One region of the Roseivirga sp. BDSF3-8 genome, then DNA from elsewhere that is predicted to be linked to it. Evidence: riboswitches for the same ligand, from Rfam matches in the RefSeq annotation. Region 1 holds a riboswitch; the other holds the start of a gene.
What was found. Region 1 has a riboswitch for S-adenosylmethionine ahead of metH (methionine synthase). Riboswitches for the same ligand answer to the same signal wherever they lie in the genome.

Region 1 (6,011 bases):
CGTTTCATTTGGTAAAGAGGATGATGAAAAAGCTCTCAACCTTGATAAACTTCGCTATCATAAAATCGTAATTATGACGGATGCGGACGTGGATGGAAGCCATATCCGTACGCTTATTCTTACGTTCTTCTTCAGATACATGCGTGAATTAATTGAGCAAGGCTACTTGTATATTGCTCTTCCTCCTCTTTACCTACTCAGAAGGGGTAAGGATGAACGCTACATTTGGAGTGAAGCCGATCGTGAACGTGCGGTAATGGAAATGGCTAAGGACGGCAAAGAAGATTCTGTGAATGTACAGCGTTATAAAGGTCTGGGTGAGATGAATCCTGAGCAGCTATGGACTACTACCATGGATCCGGAAAACCGAAGCCTGAAGCAAGTAACTATTGAGTCAGCTGCCGAAGCTGACCACCTCTTCAGCATGCTTATGGGGGATGAAGTTGCCCCGCGCCGTGAGTTTATTGAAAAAAATGCCAAATACGCCAAACTTGATATTTGATATTCCGATTATAAAAATCCCGGTAGTGTCCGGGATTTTTTATCTGGCCATTGTTTTTATTATATCTTATTGAAAAAACTTTTTGTAAAGTCAGCTTTAAAAACCATCGATACCGTGGAACGAGTCGTTTCTATTGATCGCGTCAATAACCTTGTAAAAAAGTCAGATTTCATCAGCCGCGATCTCAGCTGGTTGAAATTTAATCACCGTGTACTTGATCAGGCCAGGCATCTCGACCGTAATATCTTCGAGAGGCTCAAATTCATGGCCATTACCGCTTCTAACCTCGATGAGTTTTTTATGATCCGTATCGGTAGTTTGTATAACTACATTGATTATGGTAAGGAGCGTATTGACTATAGTGGCCTAAGAGAATTGCCATTCCGAAAAAAATTACTCACTGAGGCTCAGGACTTTGTTCGGGCTCAGAACGAGTATTTTATCAAAAGGCTCAGACCCCTTTTTGCCGAGAACCAATTTAAGATCGCTAAAATATCGGATCTGGACGAAGACCAGAAAGAGAAGGTAAAGAACTACTTTCGGAAGACTATCTTTCCTATGCTTACCCCCATGGTTTATGATAGTTACCACACCTTCCCCATACTCATGAATAAGCTCCTGATCTTTGGGGTGGTAACCGTTAGCCAGACAGATAAGAAAGACCAGAAAAAGCTCAGTTTTATACAGGTTCCGCAAAACCTCCCTCGCTTTTATGAGATAGAGCATAATGGGGAGATTCTTTTTGTGCCTATCGAGGAGATTATCCGAGAGCACATTGCCAAGCTTTTCAGAAACATTGAGATTCAGTCAGTAAACTTATTCCGTATCATTCGTAATGGTGATTTTACGCTTGAGGAAAGCGATGATATCGAGGCCAACTTTCTGGAAGAGCTAAAGCGTAAGCTGAAAACCCGTAAAACCGGCCGGGTTGTACGTATAGAGGTAGAGGAGACTTGTGACAGGTGGATGCTTCGCATCCTTAAAAACCGATGGGAAATCGATGAGGATAATGTATTTCGGGCACCCGAAGGGGGGATGATTGACCTTACAGGCCTATGGTCTATCGTTAATCATACCGAGTTTAAAGACAGAATGCCGGACAGGCACCCACAGGTACCACCGCTAAGCTATAGTGAGCAGGGTGAGACTGACATCTACGAGGTGCTTGATGACCGGGATATTTTGCTTCATCACCCCTATAATAGCATTGAACCCTTACTGGAACTGCTGGACAGGGCTGCTGATGATCCGGATGTACTTTCCATAAAGCTCACCATTTACCGGTTGGCAAAGGAAAGTCGTGTTACTAATGCTCTTCTGCGTGCAGCAGAGAATGGGAAGCATATTTCTGTTCTGTTCGAGGTAAAAGCACGCTTTGACGAAGAGAATAACATGCGCGAGGCAAGAAGGCTGCAGAAGGCTGGCTGCTTTGTTATCTATGGTATCAGCAGCTTTAAAACCCACACTAAGCTGATGCTCATCGTGCGACAGGTGGAGGAAAAGGTTACCCGCTATGTGCACATGAGTAGTGGTAACTATAACGAAGATACTGCCAGACTATACACAGATCTGGGCCTGCTTACCACCAATGAACAGGTATGCAATGACGTCTCTGAGTTCTTTAATGCCATTACGGGGCATAGCATACCTACTATTTACCGTAACCTTATCACCGCTCCGCGCGATATGAGGCAGCAGCTTATAGAGCTGATAAGGAAAGAGGCGGATAATGCCCGTCAGGGCAAAGCCAGCGGAATTGTGATCAAAATCAACTCTCTGGAAGACAGGGAGACCATCGCCGAGCTTTATGCTGCCTCTCAGGCTGGAGTTAAGATTAAGCTTATCATAAGAGGTATTTGTTGCTTAAGGCCTAATCGCCCCGGCTTGAGTGAAAATATTGAGGTTGGTAGTATAGTTGGTGATTTTCTGGAGCATAGCCGCATTTATTATTTCCATAATGATAATGACCCCATTTTATATAGTGGAAGTGCCGACGTGATGGTTCGCAGCTTTGATAGAAGAATTGAGAGCCTATTCCTGGTTCAAAACAGTCTGTTGAAGCAACAGGTCATTAATATCCTCAGATACAATTTAAGGGATAATGTAAATGCCTATATTATGAATGAGGATGGAAGCTATACTATCAAGGAAAGTACCGGAGAGCCTCCCTTTAACATACACAAAGAATTTTATGAAGTGACTCTGGATGACATCCAGGATGCGAAGCTGTTCTAAAACATTGAGATAAGAAATACCGCCACAAAGCCAGGCGTCCTAAAAGAGAGTAGATAAAGCTCTCTTTTTATTTTTCTCCCAGGTTACGGTCTATCATAGTTTGCAGCATTCCATCCTTAAGGCCTACCTCTGGTACCAGAATGCGGCCGGAGTCCGCCCACCGCATTACGGAGAGGTAGATGTCAGATGCCGGCAGGATTACATCTGCCCTGTCCGGATTCAGCTCCAGTATATTAATCCGGTCTTCAAGTGAAAACTGCCCGATATATTGCTGAACTTCTTCCAATTTTTCTATTCCGATAGTCTTGCCGGGTTTCTTACCTGCAAGGTCAGAAAGCTTATTAATGTTACCCCCGGTACCTATACTGACTACTTTACTGTGCCTGCGTTTAAGGTGGTGTAATACCCAATCTTTCATTTCTACCCAAACCGCCGGGTCGTCATGTTTTTCCAAAGATCTCACCGAACCAATAGGGAAGGAGCGGCTGGCCACCTTTTCTTTACGAATGTACAGATTCAGCTCAGTACTACCCCCGCCCACATCTATATGCAAATAGGTCTTATCCGTTAAAAATGACTGTAACCCTCTGTTTATCAGATCTGCCTCTTCATCTCCGTCGATAATCCGTATATCAAGGCCTAGCTTTTCCTTTACCTCCTTTGTAATCTCTAGCCCGTTTTCAGCCTCACGCATTGCTGAAGTGGCAAGGGCCATGCAGTCGTCTACTTCATATAAATCCATCAGGATCTTAAAAGCTTCCATCAGCTTTAGAAATTTGCCCGCATTTTCCTGTCCGATCCTGTTTTCTGTAAATACATCATGTCCCAGACGTAAAGGAAAACGTACGTATTCCATTTTTTTCAGGAAATAAGAGCCCTCACGGTCTATTACCCGGGATACTTGCATGCGCACGGCATTGGATCCAATATCTACTGCAGCTAATTTTAGCATAAGGTCACAAATCTGATGGTCTGCGGCTAAATTACAATTCTTCCTATACTTTCCTTTTTACTAAATCACTTTCAAATAGAAAGTTCGAACGTTTGCAGGACTATGGTATGAATATTTAAGGAAAAAATTTCCATGCATAATCTGTGCAATTCGCTTTAGTTCATTACATTTGTATGAGTACTTATCGAGAAAGACGGAGGGATTGGGCCCTTTGATGTCTTGGCAACCTTGGCAAACTTGGTGCTAATTCCCATTCCGGATACCCCTGTCACAATCCGGAAGAAGATAAGTGGTGATAGGTTTTACCTCTTCCTCTTTCTAGATAAGCGCCAAATGTGAAAATTTTAGCCAATGAGCGCACCCATTTTTTCAGTTATTAAGGACCGTATTCTTGTGCTCGACGGAGCCATGGGTACCATGATCCAACGGTACAAACTTACCGAGGAAGATTTTAGAGGAGAAAGGTTTAAGGATCATACTTTTGACCTCAAAGGCAATAACGACCTTCTTTCTTTAACCCGACCGGATATTATCAGAGCAATACATGCTGAGTACCTCGAGGCTGGTGCGGATATTCTGGAGACTAATACCTTTAGTGGAACCAGTATCGCACAGGCAGATTATAAACTTGAGGAGGCCGTGTATGACCTCAATTATCAATCGGCAAAAATTGCTAAAGAAGTAGCCGAAGAGTTTACGGCTAAAGACCCATCCAAACCCAGGTTTGTGGCAGGTTCAATAGGTCCTACAAACCGCACTGCCAGTATTTCTCCGGATGTGAATAATCCCGGTTACCGAGCGGTAACCTTCGATGATCTCCGCGTAGCCTACTACGAGCAAGTGAAGGGGCTGGCAGAAGGGGGGGCTGATATATTCCTGGTAGAGACTGTTTTTGATACCCTCAACTGCAAAGCAGCGCTATTTGCCATTAGTGACTATTGCGATGCGACCGGTAAAGTAATCCCTACTATGGTGTCAGGTACTATTACCGATGCCAGCGGGAGAACTCTGTCGGGACAGACCACTGAGGCTTTTTGGATATCGATCAGCCATATGCCCCTGCTTAGCGTTGGTCTCAACTGCGCATTGGGAGCCAAGCAGCTTAAGCAATATATTAAGGAGCTAAGCCGTGTATCTAATACTTACATAAGCGCCCACCCAAATGCGGGCCTGCCAAATGAGTTTGGCGAATACGATGAGTCCCCTGAGGCAATGGCAGCCACCATTGAGAGCTTTCTATCTGAGGGCCTTATAAACATTATCGGGGGGTGCTGCGGTACTACACCGGATCATATCAGGGCCATAGCTGATGTAGCTGCCAAGTATTCACCAAGAGTTATTCCTAAGCAGCCTGTGCGAACCCGATTCAGTGGGCTTGAGCCCCTGGTAGTGAGGCCTGAGACTAATTTTATCAATGTTGGGGAACGTACCAATGTGACCGGATCACGGAAGTTTGCCAGACTTGTAAAAGAAGAGAACTACGAGGAAGCACTATCTGTAGCGGTTAACCAGGTAGAAGGTGGGGCCCAGGTCATTGATGTCAACATGGATGAAGGCATGCTTGACTCTGAGCAGGTTATGACTACTTTTCTACACCTGATGATGTCAGAGCCTGACATTGCGCGCCTGCCTATTATGATAGACTCTTCCAAGTGGACGGTAATAGAGGAGGGGCTGAAATGCGTTCAGGGTAAATCGATCGTAAACTCTATTAGTCTGAAAGAAGGTGAGGAGAAGTTCATTCAGCTTGCTCGCCTGGTAAGGAAATATGGTGCTGCGGTAATTGTTATGGCTTTTGATGAACAAGGCCAGGCGGACAATTATGAAAGACGTATTGAAATTTGTGAGCGAAGCTACCGCATCCTGACGGAAAAAGTTGGCTTTCCTCCGGAAGATATCATTTTTGATCCTAATATTCTGACAGTCGCTACGGGGATAGAGGAGCATAATAATTATGCAGTAGACTATATACGTACCGTAGAGTGGATCAAAAATAACCTTCCCCATGCCTTGGTTAGTGGGGGTGTTAGTAATATCTCTTTCTCATTTCGAGGAAACGATATCGTGCGTGAGGCTATGCATTCTGCATTTCTATACCATGCTATTAAGGCAGGGATGGATATGGGCATAGTAAATGCGGGTATGATCGAAGTCTATGAAGAAATAGATAAGGATCTGCTCCGCAAAGTGGAAGATGTATTATTAAATAAGCACGCTGAAGCTACCGAGCAGCTTATAGAACATGCCGAGAGTATCCGGGGGCAGGGCGGTAAAGCTAAAGTAAAGGATGACGCCTGGCGCCAGGCACCTGTGGAAGAGAGA
Region 2 (6,011 bases), 3.7 Mb from region 1:
TTACTTCGTATTTCTTCAGATCAATAGTGAAACCTGTTCCTGAATCCTGTGCGGTTGAGGTAGTGTCTTCCATGGCAATGTCGAAGTTTGCTGTACCATCTTCCATCATCATTATTAGCAGCCTGGGGCTTGCCACTTTCACTTCCTCCATGCGTATGCGATCACTGAAAATCACGCTACCCAGGTCCAGCACTATCTCAAGCTCATTGGCACTCATCAGAGTATCCCCTTCAAAAGGTGCCTTATTTACCACGCTTAGGTCATTAAGACTGGCAGTGACATCTGGAAAGTTTTTAAGAAAGCTCACGGAAAGGTTATCGAACTTTACTTCTGCATTTACAGACTTATTAATCTCTGTCTGTACCCTTTCCTGTATTTTTCCTTTAAAGAGGATGGGCACCAATAGTAAAGCGATAAGCAAAACACCAAATATGGCACCTAATACGATTAATACCTTTTTCATTTTAAAGTGATATGATAAACGCCGTTGCGGCTCAGTTCAAAAATTTTCAGCCAAATGGCAATTTATAAAAATAAAAGCCTTGCCGGAATCCGGTTTAGTTAACTGCCTATGAAATTAACGTAAAGATTTGCCTGCGGATTTAAAATCTCAGAATAAATATATCGAAGGAGTTATTCCGGAATGCAACATTTTATTGGAATAACCTGTATATAATTATAAGAAGGTGTTGGCCTAAAAATATTACAGGCGCCAAAAAATTTTTGGATTGGGCTAAGATAATAGCAATAGTTTTTCTTAAAAAATGTAAAACTAATCAGGTGCCAAATAGTTATAGAAATAAGTAGTGTTCTCTTCATACAAAAGCTACACGGCCATGCCGTGTAGCTTTTTCCGTGTTAGTTACATCTCAAACCATGGCCACTGAAGACTTAAGAGCATCCGTCAGGCTTTCTTTAAGGCCACTTTCTTCTGGAATGACAGCGAGAAATAACCCCGACTCCTCTAATGTAGCCTCTGCTTCCTTAAGCCACCGGAAAGAGGCTTTGACAATGACTATCTTCTCTTCGTCTATAGTAGCTATGAAATCCGGCTTATTTTCAAGCTCAGGAATTAGTCCTGGTGTACCGCGCAGATAGACGTCAAAGACTAAATCATCGGATAGTATTGGCTGTTTCAGCCCTGACGTTTTAGCATACCCGTATCTGTAATTATTTAGAACCCCCAATGTATCCGCAAATACAGCAGAGCCTGTGGGGTGCCCGCCTGCCCCTTTACCACGATAGAGTTGGTTCCCTGAATACTCTCCGGTTACCTGTACTGCATTATATTCGTATTCCACGCCATACAGATCAGCTTCAGAAGATACAAAAACCGGAGCGACGATTGCGGAAAGCTCATTATTGCCCTTGATTTTAGCTTCTGCGAGTAGTTTGATCCGTGCATTCGCAGCCTCTGCTATGCTGAGGTCAACTTCAGAAAGGTTTTGAATTCCGTGCCTGAATGGTTTATCTGTGGATAAATAGATGCCATATGCCTGATTAACAAGTATGCATAATTTATTGAGGGAGTCGAATCCACCTACATCCAGTGTAGGGTCGGCTTCAGCAAAACCCAGATCTTGTGCTTCTTTAACTGCCTCATCGTAACTTATACCTTCCACCCGCATTTTAGTTAAAATAAAGTTTGAGGAGCCGTTAAATATACCGCTCAGTTCCTGCAAAGGCTCACTACCGTAGTAATCCTCAAGCGTTCTTACGATTGGTACCGCACCGCAGCAGGAAGCTTCATAAAGCAAGGGGGATTTATGCTTTTTTTGCAGATCCAGAAGCTGGGGTAGATAAGTAGCCACCATTTTTTTATTGGCTGTCACTACTGGAATACCCTTCTCTAGCGCCTTGCTCACAATAGTAAAAGCACTTTCGTGATCAGTAATAGCCTCTACTATCAGATCAATACTATCATCCTCCAGTATTTCATCAGGGTCATAGCTAAAAATAGATTCTGCTATGGGTCTTTTTTTCCCAGGGTGTATTACTCCGATTTTTTTAACCTCGGCATCGACATCCGAAGCCTGTAAAATATCATAAAATCCCTGCCCTACGCATCCGAAGCCGAACAGGCCAATCTGTTTCTTGTTGCTCATATCGATAGTTCACATCCCTTAAGTTAGCTGTACCCTGCTGGGATGGTCATTATAAAATTTTGTAATACGATTTGAAATCTGATCGACTTCTAATAGAAAGCCGTCATGACCATAATCTGAATGAATGATTTCCACCTCGCATTGAGGGATATGTTTGGCAAGTTCCAGTTGCTCTTCCGGAGGGAAAAGCACATCAGTATCTATGCCTATTATCAACGTGTCCGCCTGGATTTGCCGAAGTGCCCTGGCTACACCCTCTCTCTCACGGCCAACATTATGACTATCCATCGCCTTGGACAGGTGCCAGTATGTGTACGCATTGAATTTTCGCGAAACGAGTTTATCCCCCTGGTATCGCTGATAAGAGACCGCCCGGTAGTTGTCGGTGATGTCTTCGGCATCAGCCTGTGTAGCTGCATATGCATGGTACTGCCTGTAGCTCAGTAAGGCGATACTTCTGGCAGCCTTAAGCCCGCTCTCTCCGGCCCTGGCCGTATTGAGCTGCCATGTAATGTCCTGCTCAATCGCCATACGCTGACTTTCGTTAAAAGCAATACCCCAGGGGCTGTGCCGGGCATTGGTTGCAAGTAAGACCAGACGCTGAGGCAAATTCGGTTGTACTATACTCCACTCCATAGCCTGCTGGCCCCCCAGCGAACCACCCACCAGGGTGTGAATTTGGCGAATGTTGAGATGGTCTCTTAGCTTATCAAAAGCGGCAACAATGTCCCGGTTAGTCAGAGTAGGGAAATTATGAAAGTATGGATTACCATTTTCTGGTTTAGGTGAAAGCGGCCCGGTGCTTCCATAGCATCCGCCCAGCATATTAGCGCAGATGATAAAGTGAGTTTCCGGGTCAAACAGTTTGCCGGAACCTACAAGGTCCGGCCACCACAGGCTTACATCCGAGCCGGCGGTAAGCGCATGGCATATCCAAACTATGTTATCCCTCTTTTCATTGATATTCCCCCACGTATGATATCTGAGCTGAAACTCGGAGAGTTTCCGGCCGCTCTCCAGCACAATACCATCCTTATTCGTGTAGGTATGAGCTTCCAGACTTATCATGCAGGTTGAGCTACGGGTTTTTTAATTACCTCAAATGCCTGGCTGAAATCTCCTTTGATATCGTCAATATGCTCAATACCGACAGAGACCCTTAGCATGGTGGGATGTACTCCGGAAGAGAACTGTTCCTCATCTGACAACTGCTGGTGGGTAGTAGAAGCAGGGTGTATGATAAGTGTTTTAGCGTCACCCACATTCGCAAGGTGACTTACCAGTTTCAGGCTGTCTACAAATTTCTCAGCATATTCTTTACCTCCCTTTATCCTAAAGCTGAGAACACCTCCAAAGCCTTTTTTAAGGTACCTGCTGGCTATCTCGTGATATGGGCTACTTTCCAGCCCCGGGTAGTTTACTGACTCTACCTGGTCATGCTGTTCGAGCCAACGTGCCAGTGTGAGGGCGTTTTCTACTGTACGTTCTACTCTAAGTGACAATGTCTCAAGTCCTTGGATTAGCAGGAAGCTGTTGAACGGACTCAGGGCCGGCCCTACATCTCTCAGACCTTCTACCCGTGCCCTTATGGCAAAAGCAATGTTTCCGAATGGGCCGCCTTCTCCAAAGACTTCCCAAAACTTCATACCATGGTATCCTTCGGAAGGCTCGCTGAAATGAGGAAACTTGCCATTTCCCCAATTGAAATTACCTCCATCCACGATAACACCACCAATGCTGCTGCCATGACCACCTATCCATTTAGTGGCAGAAGCTACCACCACATTTGCTCCGTGCTGAAGGGGGCGGAACAGATACCCACCTGCACCAAAGGTATTATCTACAATAAGGGGGATATCATGAGCTTTTGCTACGGCTGCTATTGCTTCAAAGTCAGGGATATTAAACGCCGGATTACCAATAGTCTCCAGGTAGATTGCTTTTGTCTTATCATCGATTCGCTTTTCAAAAGAATCCGGTTCATCGTCTTCAACAAAACGGGCCTCAATACCGAGCCGTTTAAGAGTTACCTTAAATTGATTGAATGATCCTCCGTAAAGGTTTTTAGTGGATACAAAATTATCACCGGCCTCCATGATATTAGTGAGGGCCAAAAACTGAGCGGCCTGGCCAGAGGAAACAGCTACAGCTGCCGTGCCTCCTTCGAGAGCAGCTATTCTCTTTTCGAATACATCTGTAGTAGGGTTCATGATTCGGGTATAGATGTTCCCGAATTCCTGCAGCGCAAATAGTTTAGCCCCATGCGCTGAGTTTTTGAATAAATAGCTGGAGGTTTGATAGATAGGCACGGCCCTGGATAACGTAGTTTCGTCTACTTCCTGACCTGCATGTAGCTGTAGGGTTTCAAATTTTAATTGAGACATGTTTAAAAGAAATAAAGGGTTAAAAAAAGGGACAGAGGCTACCTGTACCACTACGGGGTCTGGTAAGGCAAGGCTAAACTGTTAATGGCAAAAAGCTATTAACAGCAACAGGGACAACAACAGGCTAACTCCAGTAGGATGGACCGGTTACAGGTGCAATCAAATAATTGACTATCAGCTAATTGGAAGTATCCAACGCTACGGGATTTTAATTGAAATGGGGATAAAGAAGTAACCATCATTATGGAATTAATTTATATTTCCCCGGGCTTTCCGGAGTCAGGAATTAGCACCTTGACCTATTGCAGGTCAGGTTGCTAGTGCGTCATAGAGCCTGTCTCTCAGCACTTCTCTATAAATCAATTACTGTGGTTAGTAATTGACTGGATATACAATGTTATACACTCCCGGCGAGCTTTCAAAATCTTCTGCCAGGGATTTTTTCTGAACGTGATTTTGACGAAAGAGTTTCACGGCACCTCTGCTCCATGTTCTTTTACCGTTTGTAAAAACACGTCACCTCACTCATAAAAATAAGTCTGCCATTGCTGTAAAATATAAAAATCCATTTAGGTTGGTTTCTTTAATATTGCCATCGCATCAAAATTTAATAAGAACTATGCAAAAGAAACTAAACTTGAAAGCACTTGAGGTGCAGAGCTTTATTACCACTTCAGAAGCTAAAGAGATGAAAGCAGGTAAGCAGTCTCTAAATTATAGCGAGTGCGATAGCTGCGGAATTGCCTGTACAGTAGTAGACTGTCCGGTACCTAGTGAAAATTACACTGACTGCGGTAGCTGTGGTATTGCCTGCACCGTAGTAGAGTGCTAATCCATCATGTGAATGCATGCAGGCCTTTCAACCGGGAGGCCTGCATATTAAAAATACCTAAGCAGTAGATTAATCATCTTTTTCACGCGCGGGGTGTACGGAGGGTAAAGAAGCTTAACTGATGTATGGCCAACCCGTTGTTTCAGGACCGCTTTTTCATTGCTAAGACTCAAAAAGCCAAAGTGACCGTGACTTTTCCCTATTCCGCTGTGATTGGCTCCGCCGAAGGGTAGGTTTGGGTGCATAAAATGTACCAGCGTTTCGTTAACACATATTCCTCCGGCCGATGTATTCTTTTCAATTGCCTGCCGATTTTCTTTACCACCACAGAACAGGTACATAGCCAGAGGTTTTGGCTTGCTGTTGATATAGGTTATCACGTCATCTACCGTATTGAAAGATAATACAGGAAGGATAGGGCCGAAAATCTCTTCATTTGATAATTTGCCATCCGGATCAACACCTGTTAGGACTGTTGGTGATATATAGCAATCCTCACGGTGAGTTTGGCCACCGCTTACCAGCAGAGCACCGTCATCCAAGGCTTCATTTAGCATATCGTTCAGCCGGTCAAAGTGTCTCTCATTAATAATTCTGGCATATGCTGCGGATTTCTGAATACCTTTACCATCCGGGTCAAACAAGCGTAAAATGGCTGAGCGTATTTCCTCCAGCAGAGCATTTTGAATT

Region 2: linked by a shared signal. The riboswitch ahead of AB9P05_RS08555 (O-acetylhomoserine aminocarboxypropyltransferase/cysteine synthase family protein) and the one ahead of metH (methionine synthase) in region 1 are both predicted to bind S-adenosylmethionine.

What each region holds. Positions count from the first base shown of each region.
Region 1 covers NZ_JBGNFV010000001.1:5,758,722-5,764,732, reverse strand. Annotated here, with positions in the region: gene gyrB (DNA topoisomerase (ATP-hydrolyzing) subunit B) at 1-502, shown strand, start outside; gene ppk1 (polyphosphate kinase 1) at 617-2,737, shown strand; gene AB9P05_RS23480 (Ppx/GppA phosphatase family protein) at 2,805-3,689, opposite strand; SAM riboswitch class I at 3,868-3,981, shown strand; gene metH (methionine synthase) at 4,041-6,011, shown strand, end outside.
Region 2 covers NZ_JBGNFV010000001.1:2,099,994-2,106,004, forward strand. Annotated here, with positions in the region: gene AB9P05_RS08540 (AsmA-like C-terminal region-containing protein) at 1-463, opposite strand, end outside; gene AB9P05_RS08545 (homoserine dehydrogenase) at 870-2,105, opposite strand; gene metX (homoserine O-acetyltransferase) at 2,124-3,173, opposite strand; gene AB9P05_RS08555 (O-acetylhomoserine aminocarboxypropyltransferase/cysteine synthase family protein) at 3,170-4,489, opposite strand; SAM riboswitch class I at 4,741-4,850, opposite strand; gene AB9P05_RS08560 (pinensin family lanthipeptide) at 5,109-5,321, shown strand; gene AB9P05_RS08565 (aldehyde dehydrogenase family protein) at 5,369-6,011, opposite strand, start outside.